Regions from separate parts of the Proteus appendicitidis genome, predicted to be linked through region 4. Evidence: predicted binding sites of a transcription regulator. Region 4 holds the regulator's gene; each other region holds the start of a gene.

Region 1 (3,222 bases), 1.3 Mb from region 4:
ATATTGTGAAAGGCAAAGATCTTTGTGAGTCAAACGGAGATCTTTCTCTAATTAACATTATTTTTTAAGCATGTTTATCTATTTCTTATCCCCTATAATAAAACAATATTTTATTTAACCACCTTCCTTTTATTACAGAGGTTTCTGTTATTCACAGAAACAAAATAATATGTCACATCAAAATTATCGCCAATCTGAAGTTTTTGCGATAACAACTATCACGGTAAGTATTGGCGTTATCGGGATTGTTATCGGATTAACTATTCCTATGGTGGCACTGCGCCTTAATTTAGTGGGTATTAGTGAATCTATCATTGGGCTTATTTCCGCTGCACCCGCTATTGGGATGTTAATTATTTCGCCTTTTGCTCGGCGTATTGTGCAATGGATTGGCAAACGCTTTGCCATGTTATTAGCAACCATTGTTTCTGCGATAAGCCTATTACCATTAATGGGGAGCTTACCTTTAGAGTTGTTATTTCCTTTACGACTTATCACTGGGATTGCTAGTGGTGTGATGATTTGTTTAGGTGAGACGTGGATTAATGAGCTTTCGCCTGATAATAAACGAGGGCGAATTTTAGCGGTATATACGACGGTATTTACTATTAGCCAGTTATTAGGACCTTCAATTATTGCGCTTTATGGCGTCGCAGATAAGACACCTATTTTAATTAGTGTCTTTATTCATATTATCTCTATTGTCCTGTTTTTAATGATGGATCAGAAAACAGGCGATAAATTACCAAAAGATACGCAAGAGCCTAATTTTTCTATTATCCGCTTTGTTAAAGTCGCGCCAGCAATTTGCGGTGGCATTATTTTCTTTGCTTTTTTTGATGGAACCGTACTTTCTATGTTTCCTATTTATGGTCTAAGTATGGGACACACGGAAGCTATTGCCGCCATGATGATAAGCGCTATTTTAGCGGGTGATGCCATTATGCAAATGCCATTTGGCTGGCTTGCGGATCATATGAATAGAACACGGTTATATCGAATTTGTGGTGTAGTGACTTTACTAGCAAGCTTATTATTACCTATCACGATGTCTCATACATTTTTGATTTGGCCTTTATTGCTGGTATTGGGTGCAACAGCGGGTGCGATATACACCATTGCGTTGGTACAAATAGGGCAATATTTCTCAGGCAATGATCTCATGGTTGCTAATGCGTCGGCTGCGATGTTATGGGGAATAGGTAATTTATCAGGACCTTTGCTGGCTGGCGCGATGTCAGAAATTTCTTCATCTTCACTGCCATTCTTGTTGGTTGCTATGACAGGTTTATTCTTAGTGTCAACGATGGATCGTTGGAACTTAGGTGTTGAAGCACTCAATAGTAGCTCATCTTAATATTATGTTTTCTCTATCGTATTCCATTTAGGCTGAAAGGAATGCGATAGAGGAAGCCTTCCTTCTCTCGATTTCTAAATACTAAAAATTTATCTTATTGTTTTTTTTAAATGATTGTAATTATCTTTCGTAATTGTACTTATTTTAAAACTTATTAAGAATAATCTAGAAGTGCTTATGAAAAACGGAAAATTATTTGCTAAAACTGCGCCTATTCATCTAACGTTAGAAGTAGAAGATGACGTTATCTTCAGGTAAAAAATAATGAATACTGTAAATCGTTAATCGCCACACATTGGGAACGGGAGGTATTATTTATTTAAGTAACTTATTAAAGTTACTAATAATAGATAAATATACCTAGTTATCATAACGTTTAATATAAATTCAATAAAAACAATCAATTAAGTTATTTTTCTACTGTGAGATAAACATGATATTGGATGATTGTACAAAAGTAGAATGATGAGGAAAGTAGGTAACTGCTTTCCTCTTTTTCTTTTTTTCTAACTTTAAATTATCTTTTTATGACATTTTTATTAAAAATATATTTTTTCGCTTGATTCTTACCCTAAAAGCACCAGATAATCGTTTGCGTCAAATTCTCTCACTCAATCCACACGAAAAACCAAACGTTTGCTTTTGACTCCCTCTTAAGATTTTTTATCGATAAGAGGTTATTTTAATTGGTACGTAATCGTTTTCGTTTTTTGGAGAGTGAACCGTTTTTATGTCAGAGGAATGTAATGTCTGCTAATCAATCAGCAAGCACAGGTAAACTGGATAGCTATTTTCAACTTACAGCACGCGGCACAACTGTTCGCAAAGAAATGATCGCGGGTTTGACGACATTTCTGGCTATGGTGTATTCCGTTATTGTTGTTCCTAGCATGTTAGGGCAAGCCGGTTTTCCACATACAGCGGTTTTTATTGCAACCTGTTTAGTCGCGGGATTAGGCTCTCTTCTAATGGGATTGTGGGCAAACCTTCCTATGGCAATTGGCTGTGCTATTTCATTAACAGCATTTACCGCTTTTAGCTTGGTGTTGGGACAAAACATCTCTGTGCCCGTTGCATTAGGTGCCGTATTTTTAATGGGGTGTTTATTCACCGTTTTCTCACTAACGGGCATTCGCACTTGGATCTTAAAAAATATTCCAATTGGTATTGCACATGGTGCAGGAATAGGGATTGGGCTTTTTCTGCTTTTAATCGCAGCAAACAGTGTTGGATTAGTGGTTAAAAACCCATTTGATGGTTTACCTGTCGCAATGGGCAAATTTACCTCATTTTCTGTTCTGATGTCACTTGCAGGATTGGCCGCTATTTTCGGATTAGAAAAACGTAAAGTACCCGGTGGCGTGCTATTAGTGATTGTGGCGATTTCGATTATTGGTCTTATTTTTGATCCTAATGTGAAATATCAAGGCATCTTTAAAATGCCTCAATTAGGTGAAGAGGGGCTTTCTTTATTATTTGCAATGGATATTAAAGGTGCCTTACAGCCTTTAGTATTACCAAGTGTGCTTGCGTTAGTGATGACAGCCATTTTTGATGCCACAGGGACTATTCGTGCGGTTGCGGGTCAAGCAAATTTATTAGATAAACGCGGGCAAATTATTAATGGTGGAAAAGCGCTGACTTCTGACTCTGTCAGTAGCATTTTTGCCGGGGTTATTGGTGCAGCACCCGCCGCAGTTTATGTTGAATCAGCCGCAGGAACGGCTGCTGGTGGTAAAACAGGGTTAACTGCAACAGTAGTCGGTATTCTATTTTTACTGATCCTTTTCTTATCGCCTCTCTCTTATTTAGTTCCCGCTTATGCAACGGCACCTGCGTTAATGTATGTGGGTTTATTGATGTTA
Region 2 (3,222 bases), 940 kb from region 4:
TAATCCTGAGATACCTAGAATTTCGCTTTCATGTAATGAGAAACTAACATCGTGAACATCTTCACCACTGAGGTTAATGACGTTAAGTTTGGTTTTTCCTTGAGGGATATTAATACGGGGGTATTGGTCTTCTAACTTACGGCCCACCATCATTTCAATCAGAGTGTCTTCTTTTAATGAGGCAACAGGTTTTTCACCAATAAACTGACCGTCTCGCAACACTGTTACATCATCACAAATCTCAAAGATCTCTTTTAAGCGGTGTGAGATATAAACAATGCCACAGCCTTGATCTCTTAGCTCACGAATAACACTAAACAGCGATTCTGTTTCAGTATCCGTTAAGGCATCCGTGGGTTCATCCATAATAATCACTTTGGAACCAAAGCTAAGCACTTTGGCGATTTCAACCATTTGCTGATCACCAATCGATAATTCAGACACTAAACGATGACTACTGTAAGCAAGGTTTAATCGGGCTAATAACTTATCAGCCTCTGCATACATTTTCTTCCAATCTATAGCGCCAAAAGCGCGTGTAAACTCACGACCTAAGAAGATATTTTCTGCGATGGTTAATTCTGGAATAAGGTTAAGCTCTTGATGAATAATACCTATTCCTGCTTCTTGGGAAGATTTGGGACCATTGAAAGCACAACTTTCACCTTGATAAATCACTTCGCCAGCATCTTTTTTATAGATCCCAGTGAGTACTTTCATCAGTGTTGATTTGCCTGCCCCGTTTTCACCGACTAAAGCCATTACTCGGCCAGGGTAAATTCGCAAAGTTGCACCTGATAGTGCTTTTACACCGGGGAATGACTTATCAATATCTTTAAGTTCAAGTAAAGGTTTCATATTGCCCTCAAAAAGTCACACCAGAAAACAACACAATATTGGCATAAGGCGTACATTCACCGGTTCTGATAACAGCTCTATTTTCAGTGAGTTGCTTTTTAAATGCTTCATGTGAAACATATATGATTTGAATAGGTTTCTTCTGCTCTTGTTCTAATAAATGAAGGTAAGAGATGATTTCATTAAACAGAGAAGGATTGATGGTTTTAATTTCTTCCGCCAGCATCACCGCTTCGATTTGCATTTCATGAGTAACGGTTTGCAAGACTGACATAAAGTCAGGAATACCCTGAGTAAGAGCAAGATCAATACGTTCAACAGAGGGGGGAATAGGCAATCCGGCATCTGCAATAGTGATTTTGTCAGTGTGCCCTAAACGTGAAATGACGCTCGAAATAGGACTATTAAGTAATACACCTTTTTTCATGTTCCCTCCTCAGCGAAACGTTTCGCTGTCTACATAGTAGAAAAGAAAGGTGGGAAAACAAGTCTGATTTATTCAGATTGTGAGCGTGATCGAAACGTTTCGTTGGCAGGCAAAAAGAAAGAAAAATCTAACTGATTGAATAAATTAACGCTGAATGGATTCAAGAAGGGAAGTGGTTATTTTCAGTGAATTACATAAAAATGTGATGGCTAACAAGATTGTAATGGGGCGGCAATATGGGGTATGAAGACGTAAACCAGTATATAAAAGACAGCTTAGAAAATATATTAACCTCTCCTGTATTTAATTAGGAGAGGTTTTTTAATCATTTTAATTCAATCAGTTATCTTGATAAGCTTTAATCGATTTCTCAATACCTGCTGCATCTAATCCTAAGTCAGATCTGATCTCTTCTTGTCCACCTTGTGGTACAAACAGATCAGGTATACCTAAGTTTAAGACAGGTACTAAGCAACGCTCTTGCATGAGTAATTCATTAACACCACTGCCAGCACCACCCATAATGGCATTCTCTTCCAGTGTTACCAACATATCATGCTGTTCAGCCAGAGAAAGGATAAGTGATTTATCAAGAGGCTTAATAAAACGCATATCAGCTACAGTTGCATCAAGTTTTTCAGCCACTTCTAACGCTTCTGGTAGTAATGTACCAAAGTTCAAAATTGCGATGCCTTTGCCTTGGCGACGAATAATGCCTTTACCCATAGGCAGTGGATTCAGTGGTTGCAATTGCGCCCCAACACTAGAGCCTCTTGGATAGCGTACGGCAACAGGGCCATCTTGATAGTGATAACCGGTATGAAGCATTTGGCGACACTCATTTTCATCACTTGGTGCCATAATGACCATATTAGGAATGCAGCGTAAGAATGAGAGGTCAAAAGCACCTTGGTGAGTTTGCCCATCTGCGCCCACAATACCACCACGATCGATAGCAAATAAAACAGGGAGTTTTTGAATGGCAATGTCGTGGATCACTTGGTCGTAGGCGCGTTGTAAGAATGTTGAGTAGATCGCAACAATCGGCTTATAACCACCAATAGCTAAACCTGCTGCAAAGGTAACGGCATGTTGTTCTGCGATCGCAACATCAAAGTATTGTGATGGGTATTCTTTTGAAAAACGCACCATACCAGAGCCTTCACGCATAGCCGGGGTAATCGCCATGAGTTTTGGATCGGTTAAGGCTTCTTCACATAGCCAGTCACCAAAAATTTTGGAAAATGTAGGTCGTGCATTCGGGCTTTTAGGTAATGTACCAGCTTGTGGATCAAACTTAGGTACAGCGTGCCAGCTAATAGGATCACGCTCTGCAGGGGCATAGCCACGACCTTTTTTAGTCATAATATGCAGAAGCTGAGGACCTTTTAGATCACGCATATTGGCGAGTGTTTGTACTAACGCAATAACATCATGACCATCAACAGGGCCGATATAGTTGAAGCCCAACTCTTCGAACATAGTGCCTGGAACAACCATACCTTTAATATGTTCTTCGGTCTTTTTCAGTAATTCCTTAATGGGTGGAATACCAGAAAAGACTTTTTTTCCACCTTCACGCAAGGTGGTATACAGTTTGCCAGACAACAATTGTGCAAGGTGATTATTCAATGCACCAACGTTTTCTGAAATTGACATCTCATTGTCATTAAGTACAACGAGCATATCTGGTTCAATATCCCCTGCGTGATTCATTGCTTCAAAAGCCATACCCGCAGTAATTGCACCATCACCAATCACACAAACTGTTTTTCTGTTCAGCTTTTCTTGTTCGGCGGCGACAGCCATACCTAAACCAGCACTGATAGAGGTTGAAGAGTGACCGACACAAAGTTTGTCGTATTCGCTCTCTTCACGCCAAGGAAAGGGGTGTAACCCATTCTTTTGACGGATAGTATCAATGCGGTCACGGCGAC
Region 3 (3,222 bases), 660 kb from region 4:
GTGTGTAATCCGGGATATTTAGGCAGCAAAGAAGGATGGATGTTTAATAATTTATGCTGATAATGAGTCACAAAATCAGGCGATAAAATACGCATAAAACCGGCTAAAACGACGATATCGGGCTGATAAGCATCGATTTGTTCAATTAATGCTTTATCGTAATCGGCTCTATCATCATAGAGAGTCGGATCAACAAAGTATGCTGGAATATCAGCAAGTTTTGCCCGTTCAAGACCATACGCATTAGCTTTATTACTTAAGACAGCAACCACATTACCCGTGATTTTATTTGCCCTACAGGCGTCAATAATCGCCTGTAGGTTGCTGCCGTTTCCTGAGATGAGGACGACAATATTTTTCATTCACATGTTTTCATTAGTTAATAATAACTTGTGCTTCACCCGCAGCTTGTGGCGCAATTTCACCAATTAACCATGCGTTTTCACCACACTCAGCAAGATGTGCTAATGTTTTTTCAACGTCATTTGGGTTAACGGCGATTAATAAGCCAACGCCACAGTTAAAGGTGCGATACATTTCATGTGTGCTGACTTGTCCCGCATCTTGTAACCATTTAAAAACGGGTGGCCATTCCCAGCTTTTACTGTCAATACGCGCTTGCGTATTTTCAGGTAACACACGAGGAATATTTTCCCAGAATCCGCCACCTGTAATATGTGCCACAGCATGAATATTAATATTTTCAATTAATGACAGGAGTGATTTTACGTAAATACGAGTAGGCGCTAACAGATGATCAGCTAGTGATTTATCACCTAATGAGGTGTTTTCTGCATCTGTATTGCTGACTTCAAGAATTTTTCTGACTAATGAATAACCATTAGAATGAGGGCCACTTGATGCTAAAGCGATTAGCGCATCGCCAGCGTTAACTTTGCTACCATCGATAATTTCTGATTTTTCAACCACACCGACACAAAAGCCTGCGATATCATAATCATTACCGTGATACATTCCTGGCATTTCAGCCGTTTCACCACCGACTAACGCACAACCAGATTGCTTACAACCTTCTGCAATACCTGTTACTACGCGTGCTGCGGTATCGACATCTAATTTTCCTGTGGCATAGTAGTCAAGGAAGAAAAGGGGTTCTGCACCTTGAACAATTAAATCGTTGACACACATTGCGACTAAATCAATCCCGATGTCATCATGGCGATTTAAATCCATCGCAAGGCGAAGTTTAGTTCCTACGCCATCTGTGCCTGAAACTAAAATAGGTTCGCGGTATTTAGATGGGATTGCACAAAGTGCGCCAAAACCACCTAAACCCCCCATAACTTCAGGACGGCGGGTTTCTTTTACTACACCTTTGATACGATCGACTAAAGCATTACCTGCATCAATATCGACACCGGCATCTTTATAGCTGAGAGAGGATTTGTTAGTCACGTAGAGCCCTCACGGCAAGTTGCTGTTAAGAAAAAATGTGTGCGGATGCTATTCTAACAGGCAAAGCAAACGTTTGCGAGGATCTTCTTTATAGGTCACAATTATTCATGTTGGTGTGGTTAAAAGCTGTGCGTTTGATCAATATCAATAGAAAAACGATGGAATGTTGGCAAAAAAGCGGTATAATCTCGCGATTTTTTTGTCAGGCTGCGTCGTACATTAGGAGAAATTATGAAGATCGTTGAGGTAAAACACCCACTCATTCAACATAAATTGGGGCTGATGCGAGATCATGATATAAGCACTAAGCGCTTTCGTGAACTGGCTTCAGAAGTTTCCAGTCTACTGACGTATGAAGCTACCGCCGATTTAGAAACAGAGACGGTAACAATAGAAGGTTGGTGTGGTTCGGTAGAGATAGAACAGATTAAAGGAAAAAAAATCACAGTAGTTCCTATCCTCCGTGCAGGTATCGGGATGATGGACGGAGTATTAGAAAATATTCCTAGCGCCCGAATCAGTGTAGTTGGCGTTTACCGCGATGAAGAAACATTAAAACCTGTCCCTTACTTCCAGAAATTAGCATCCAATATTGAAGAGCGTATGGCTCTTGTTGTTGACCCTATGTTAGCAACAGGCGGCTCTATGATTGCCACAATTGATTTATTAAAAAATGCGGGCTGTACTTCAATTAAAGTATTAGTACTGGTTGCTGCTCCAGAAGGTATTAAGGCATTAGAAGAAGCTCATCCAGATGTGGAATTATATACTGCATCTATTGATAGCCATCTTAATGAGCACGGGTACATCGTTCCAGGTCTTGGCGATGCTGGTGATAAGATATTTGGTACAAAATAATAATTAAGCCGACTTTGATAGTCGGCTTTTTTTTGAACCTATTATCTTGTTTTATAGTAAAAAATATACAAACCAATTTCACATTCATATTAAAGAGAGGTCGTAAGCATGACTCGTCGTGCAATCGGGGTAGAAGAGCGCCCACCATTATTACAAACAATCCCGTTGAGTCTTCAACATCTGTTTGCAATGTTTGGCGCTACCGTACTTGTGCCTATTTTATTTAAAGTTAATCCGGCAACAATATTATTATTTAACGGGATCGGAACCCTGCTTTATCTCTTTATTTGTAAAGGACGCATTCCTGCTTATTTAGGTTCAAGTTTTGCGTTTATCTCACCTGTGCTTTTATTGTTACCTTTAGGGTATGAATTAGCACTTGGGGGATTCATCGTCTGTGGTGTGTTGTTTTGTATCGTTGCAGGTATTGTCAAAATAGCAGGGCGAGGCTGGATTAATGTGATGTTTCCGCCTGCGGCAATGGGCGCAATCGTTGCCGTCATCGGGCTGGAATTAGCAGGAACCGCTGCAGGAATGGCAGGATTATTACCAAGTGCAGATGCACCGGTCGATAGTCAAACACTGCTTATTTCTATGGTGACTTTAGGCGTGACTATCTTAGGCTCTGTGATGTTTAGAGGATTCCTTGCTATTATTCCTATTCTTATTGGGGTATTAGCTGGTTATGCACTCTCTTTCTTCTTGGGCGTTGTTGATATTACTCCTATTAAAGAAGCAAACTGGTTTGCATTACCGACATTCTATTCACCGCGTTTTGAATGGAGTGCTATCTTTATTATCCTACCTGCCGCATTAGTGGTTATTGCTGAGCACGTTGGACACCTCGTTGTCACAGCAAATATTGTGCAACGCGATTTAATGAAAAACCCAGGTTTGCATCGTTCTATGTTCGCAAACGGTTTCTCTACCATTATTTCGGGTTTCTTT
Region 4 (3,222 bases):
GGTTGGAATCAAACAAATATTGATGACTATTACTTCGGTTTTATCTATTTGCCTGCCTTTATTGGCATAAGCATTACCAGCATTCTCTTCGCCCCTGTCGGCGTAAAAGTTGCTTATCGCCTGCCTATTCCAAGAGTTCGCCAAATATTTGCACTATTCTTATTCTTAGTGGTCGTGAAAATGATGTATACACTAATAATGGAGTAAGCAGAAAATATACAATTAGAAGATACCGACTCTGATCACAGTCAATATTTTACTGCTTTACGAGTAACTCTGAGGGATATACTCTTATGAGTATAATTAATCTATATGGCTTATATCTATAGATAAAAGATATTTAGCTGTTATTTCAACAGATTTTTGTTAAAATAATTAGCAAAATAGTAACAACTTAGTGATTCATTTGCCTCATTCTATCAATTCAAATGATTTTGATGGAATGATTTTAGGCACAAAACCCGAAATAGATAGTTTAAAGGAGTACGCAATGTCTTTCGAATTACCAAAATTACCTTATGCGTTAGATGCTCTTGAGCCACACATCTCTAAAGAAACTTTAGAATATCACTACGGCAAACACCACCAAACCTATGTAACCAATTTAAATAATCTGGTTAAAGGTACTGATTTAGAAAGCAAATCCTTAGAAGAAATCATCAAATCTACTGATGGTGGTATCTTTAATAATGCTGCTCAAGTATGGAACCACACTTTCTACTGGAACTGCTTAGCACCAAACGCAGGCGGCGCACCAACAGGTAAAATTGCTGATGCTATCAACAAAGCATTTGGCTCTTTTGAAGAGTTCAAAAAGCAATTTAATGATGCGGCAGCTAAAAACTTCGGTTCAGGTTGGACTTGGTTAGTTAAAAAAGCCGACGGTTCAGTTGCAATTGTTAATACGTCTAATGCTGCAACGCCAGTTTCAGGCGCAGACAAACCACTGTTAACAGTAGACGTATGGGAACATGCATACTACATCGACTACCGTAATGCGCGCGTTAAATATTTAGAAGAGTTCTGGGCATTAGTTAACTGGTCATTTGTTGAAGCTAACCTTGCTTAATAGAGCGTGATAATCAAAGGTGAGTGATTGAGATTCATTTTTGGTGACAAAATAACAAAGGGCCTTCAGCCCTTTGTTATATTCAGATATTCGATAATCTATTATTTAAATTGATCGGATATTTTATAAAGCGGTGATTAGAACAACATAGTCGAAAATAAAACGATCATAACAAGCGCTGCTACTGCTGTACTCAAACCAAATTTCAGATCCGTATCCATCTATTTCTCCCTCAAAATGATTATAATACACATTTTTAACCATAACATTGTCATGGTTAATTATTATTACATATCAATATTTGCTAAAATAGCGACCAGTGCACAATTTATAACATTGATTAATACTTTCACTTTTGAGCTAGATCATACAAAATTCACAGCTAATCGCTAAATTATTGCCAGTGTTTGCCCTATGTATGACTATACTGGCAGTTAAACCATAAAATTAGATAAAAGAGACCAATGAAGGTCAGGAGTTTTCCACACCATGGCAACAATAAAAGACGTGGCAAAACGCGCAGGCGTATCAACCACGACTGTTTCTCATGTGATCAACAAAACACGTTTTGTTGCTGAGAACACACGGGCAGCAGTTTGGGCCGCTATAAAAGAATTAAATTATTCGCCTAGTGCCGTTGCGCGTAGTTTAAAAGTCAATCACACCAAATCTATTGGCCTGTTAGCCACGTCCAGTGAGGCTCCTTACTTTGCTGAAGTGATTGAAGCGGTTGAAAATAGTTGTTATAGCAAAGGCTACACACTGATTTTATGTAATTCACATAATAACCTTGATAAACAAAAAGCCTATTTAGCGATGCTGGCACAAAAACGTGTTGATGGATTGTTAGTCATGTGTTCTGAATATCCCGATCACCTTCTTACACTTTTAGAGGGCTATCGTAATATTCCAATGGTTGTCATGGATTGGGGCAAAGCGCGTGGTGACTTTACAGATACCATTATCGATAATGCTTTCCATGGTGGTTATATTGCAGGTCGTTACCTTATTGAGCGTGGTCATCGTGATATTGGTATTATTCCTGGTCCATTAGAACGTAATACTGGTGGTGGTCGCTTACAAGGTTTCTTAAAAGCCATGGAAGAAGCAAAAATCACAGTAAAAGATGAGTGGATTGTACAAGGCGACTTTGAGCCAGAGTCGGGTTATAAAGCCATGTACCAAATGCTAAATCAAAAACATCGCCCTACTGCTGTTTTTTGTGGTGGTGATGTGATGGCGATGGGCGCAATTTGTGCTGCGGATGAACTTGGTCTGCGCGTTCCTTTCGATATTTCTATTGTGGGTTACGACAATATTCGTAATGCACGTTATTTTACACCCGCACTAACGACCGTCCACCAGCCAAAAGAACGTTTAGGTCAAATGGCATTATCAATGTTGCTTGATCGCATCGTCAATAAACGCGAAGACGCCCAAACAATCGAAGTTCATCCACGATTAGTTGAGCGCCGTTCAGTTGCTGACGGTCCTTTTATTGACTACCGTCGTTAATTCAGATTTATTCAGCTATCTGATTTCTAGCGAAGCCATTCCTCATTTAAGGTTTGGCTATCTCCAAGATAATCTAGCAACCATGTCAAAGCGGGTGATTCACTTTTATCTACCCACGTCAGGCAGCATGGGCTGTCTGGCAATGGTTGTGCTAGTTGTAAAGTAACCAGCTTACCTTGTTCAATTAAAGGCTCAGCGCGGTGCCAAGGCACCATTCCTACGCATAATCCCGCTAACAAGCATTCAAGCCCCATATCCCATGTCGGGACAACCATTCTACGCTGATTATTGAGCGCCCAAGTGTCACGCTTTGGTAAACTGCGTGAGGTATCTTCTAAACATAAACTAGGATAAGGGCGCATCTCATCATCCGTTAATGGATGTTGTGCTTTCGCTAAAGGGTGATCAACATGGCAAACGCAGCGCCAAGGCATAAATCCCATATCTCTAAAACTATAACGTTCACCAATTGGTGAGGCTCTTGTTGCACCAATTGCTAAATCAACACGACCATTAACTAAAGAGTCCCATACGCCATTAAACACTTCAGGGTAGACATACAGCTCAATATCAGGAAAATGGCGGTAGAAATCGAGAATAAGTTGTTGTGTTCTTTCAGGTTTAACAATGCCATCAAC

The links. The regulator PurR, encoded in region 4, represses purine synthesis genes. The targets are predictions, from matches to a motif close to CANGCAAACGTTTGCNTG.
Region 1: the regulator PurR is predicted to act here: its motif matches at 1,939-1,956, upstream of QQS39_RS02110 (NCS2 family permease).
Region 2: the regulator PurR is predicted to act here: its motif matches at 1,296-1,313, upstream of rbsD (D-ribose pyranase).
Region 3: the regulator PurR is predicted to act here: its motif matches at 1,479-1,496, upstream of purM (phosphoribosylformylglycinamidine cyclo-ligase).

The regions. Positions count from the first base shown of each region.
Region 1 is NZ_CP127389.1:423,989-427,210, forward strand. Features, by position in the region: gene QQS39_RS02105 (MFS transporter) at 170-1,357, shown strand; gene QQS39_RS02110 (NCS2 family permease) at 2,104-3,222, shown strand, end outside.
Region 2 is NZ_CP127389.1:779,506-782,727, forward strand. Features, by position in the region: gene rbsA (ribose ABC transporter ATP-binding protein RbsA) at 1-858, opposite strand, end outside; gene rbsD (D-ribose pyranase) at 866-1,285, opposite strand; gene dxs (1-deoxy-D-xylulose-5-phosphate synthase) at 1,625-3,222, opposite strand, start outside.
Region 3 is NZ_CP127389.1:2,379,542-2,382,763, reverse strand. Features, by position in the region: gene purN (phosphoribosylglycinamide formyltransferase) at 1-362, opposite strand, end outside; gene purM (phosphoribosylformylglycinamidine cyclo-ligase) at 376-1,416, opposite strand; gene upp (uracil phosphoribosyltransferase) at 1,648-2,274, shown strand; gene uraA (uracil permease) at 2,383-3,222, shown strand, end outside.
Region 4 is NZ_CP127389.1:1,715,937-1,719,158, reverse strand. Features, by position in the region: gene QQS39_RS07990 (sulfite exporter TauE/SafE family protein) at 1-207, shown strand, start outside; gene sodB (superoxide dismutase [Fe]) at 491-1,069, shown strand; gene cydH (cytochrome bd-I oxidase subunit CydH) at 1,207-1,290, opposite strand; gene purR (HTH-type transcriptional repressor PurR) at 1,559-2,584, shown strand; gene punR (DNA-binding transcriptional activator PunR) at 2,611-3,222, opposite strand, start outside.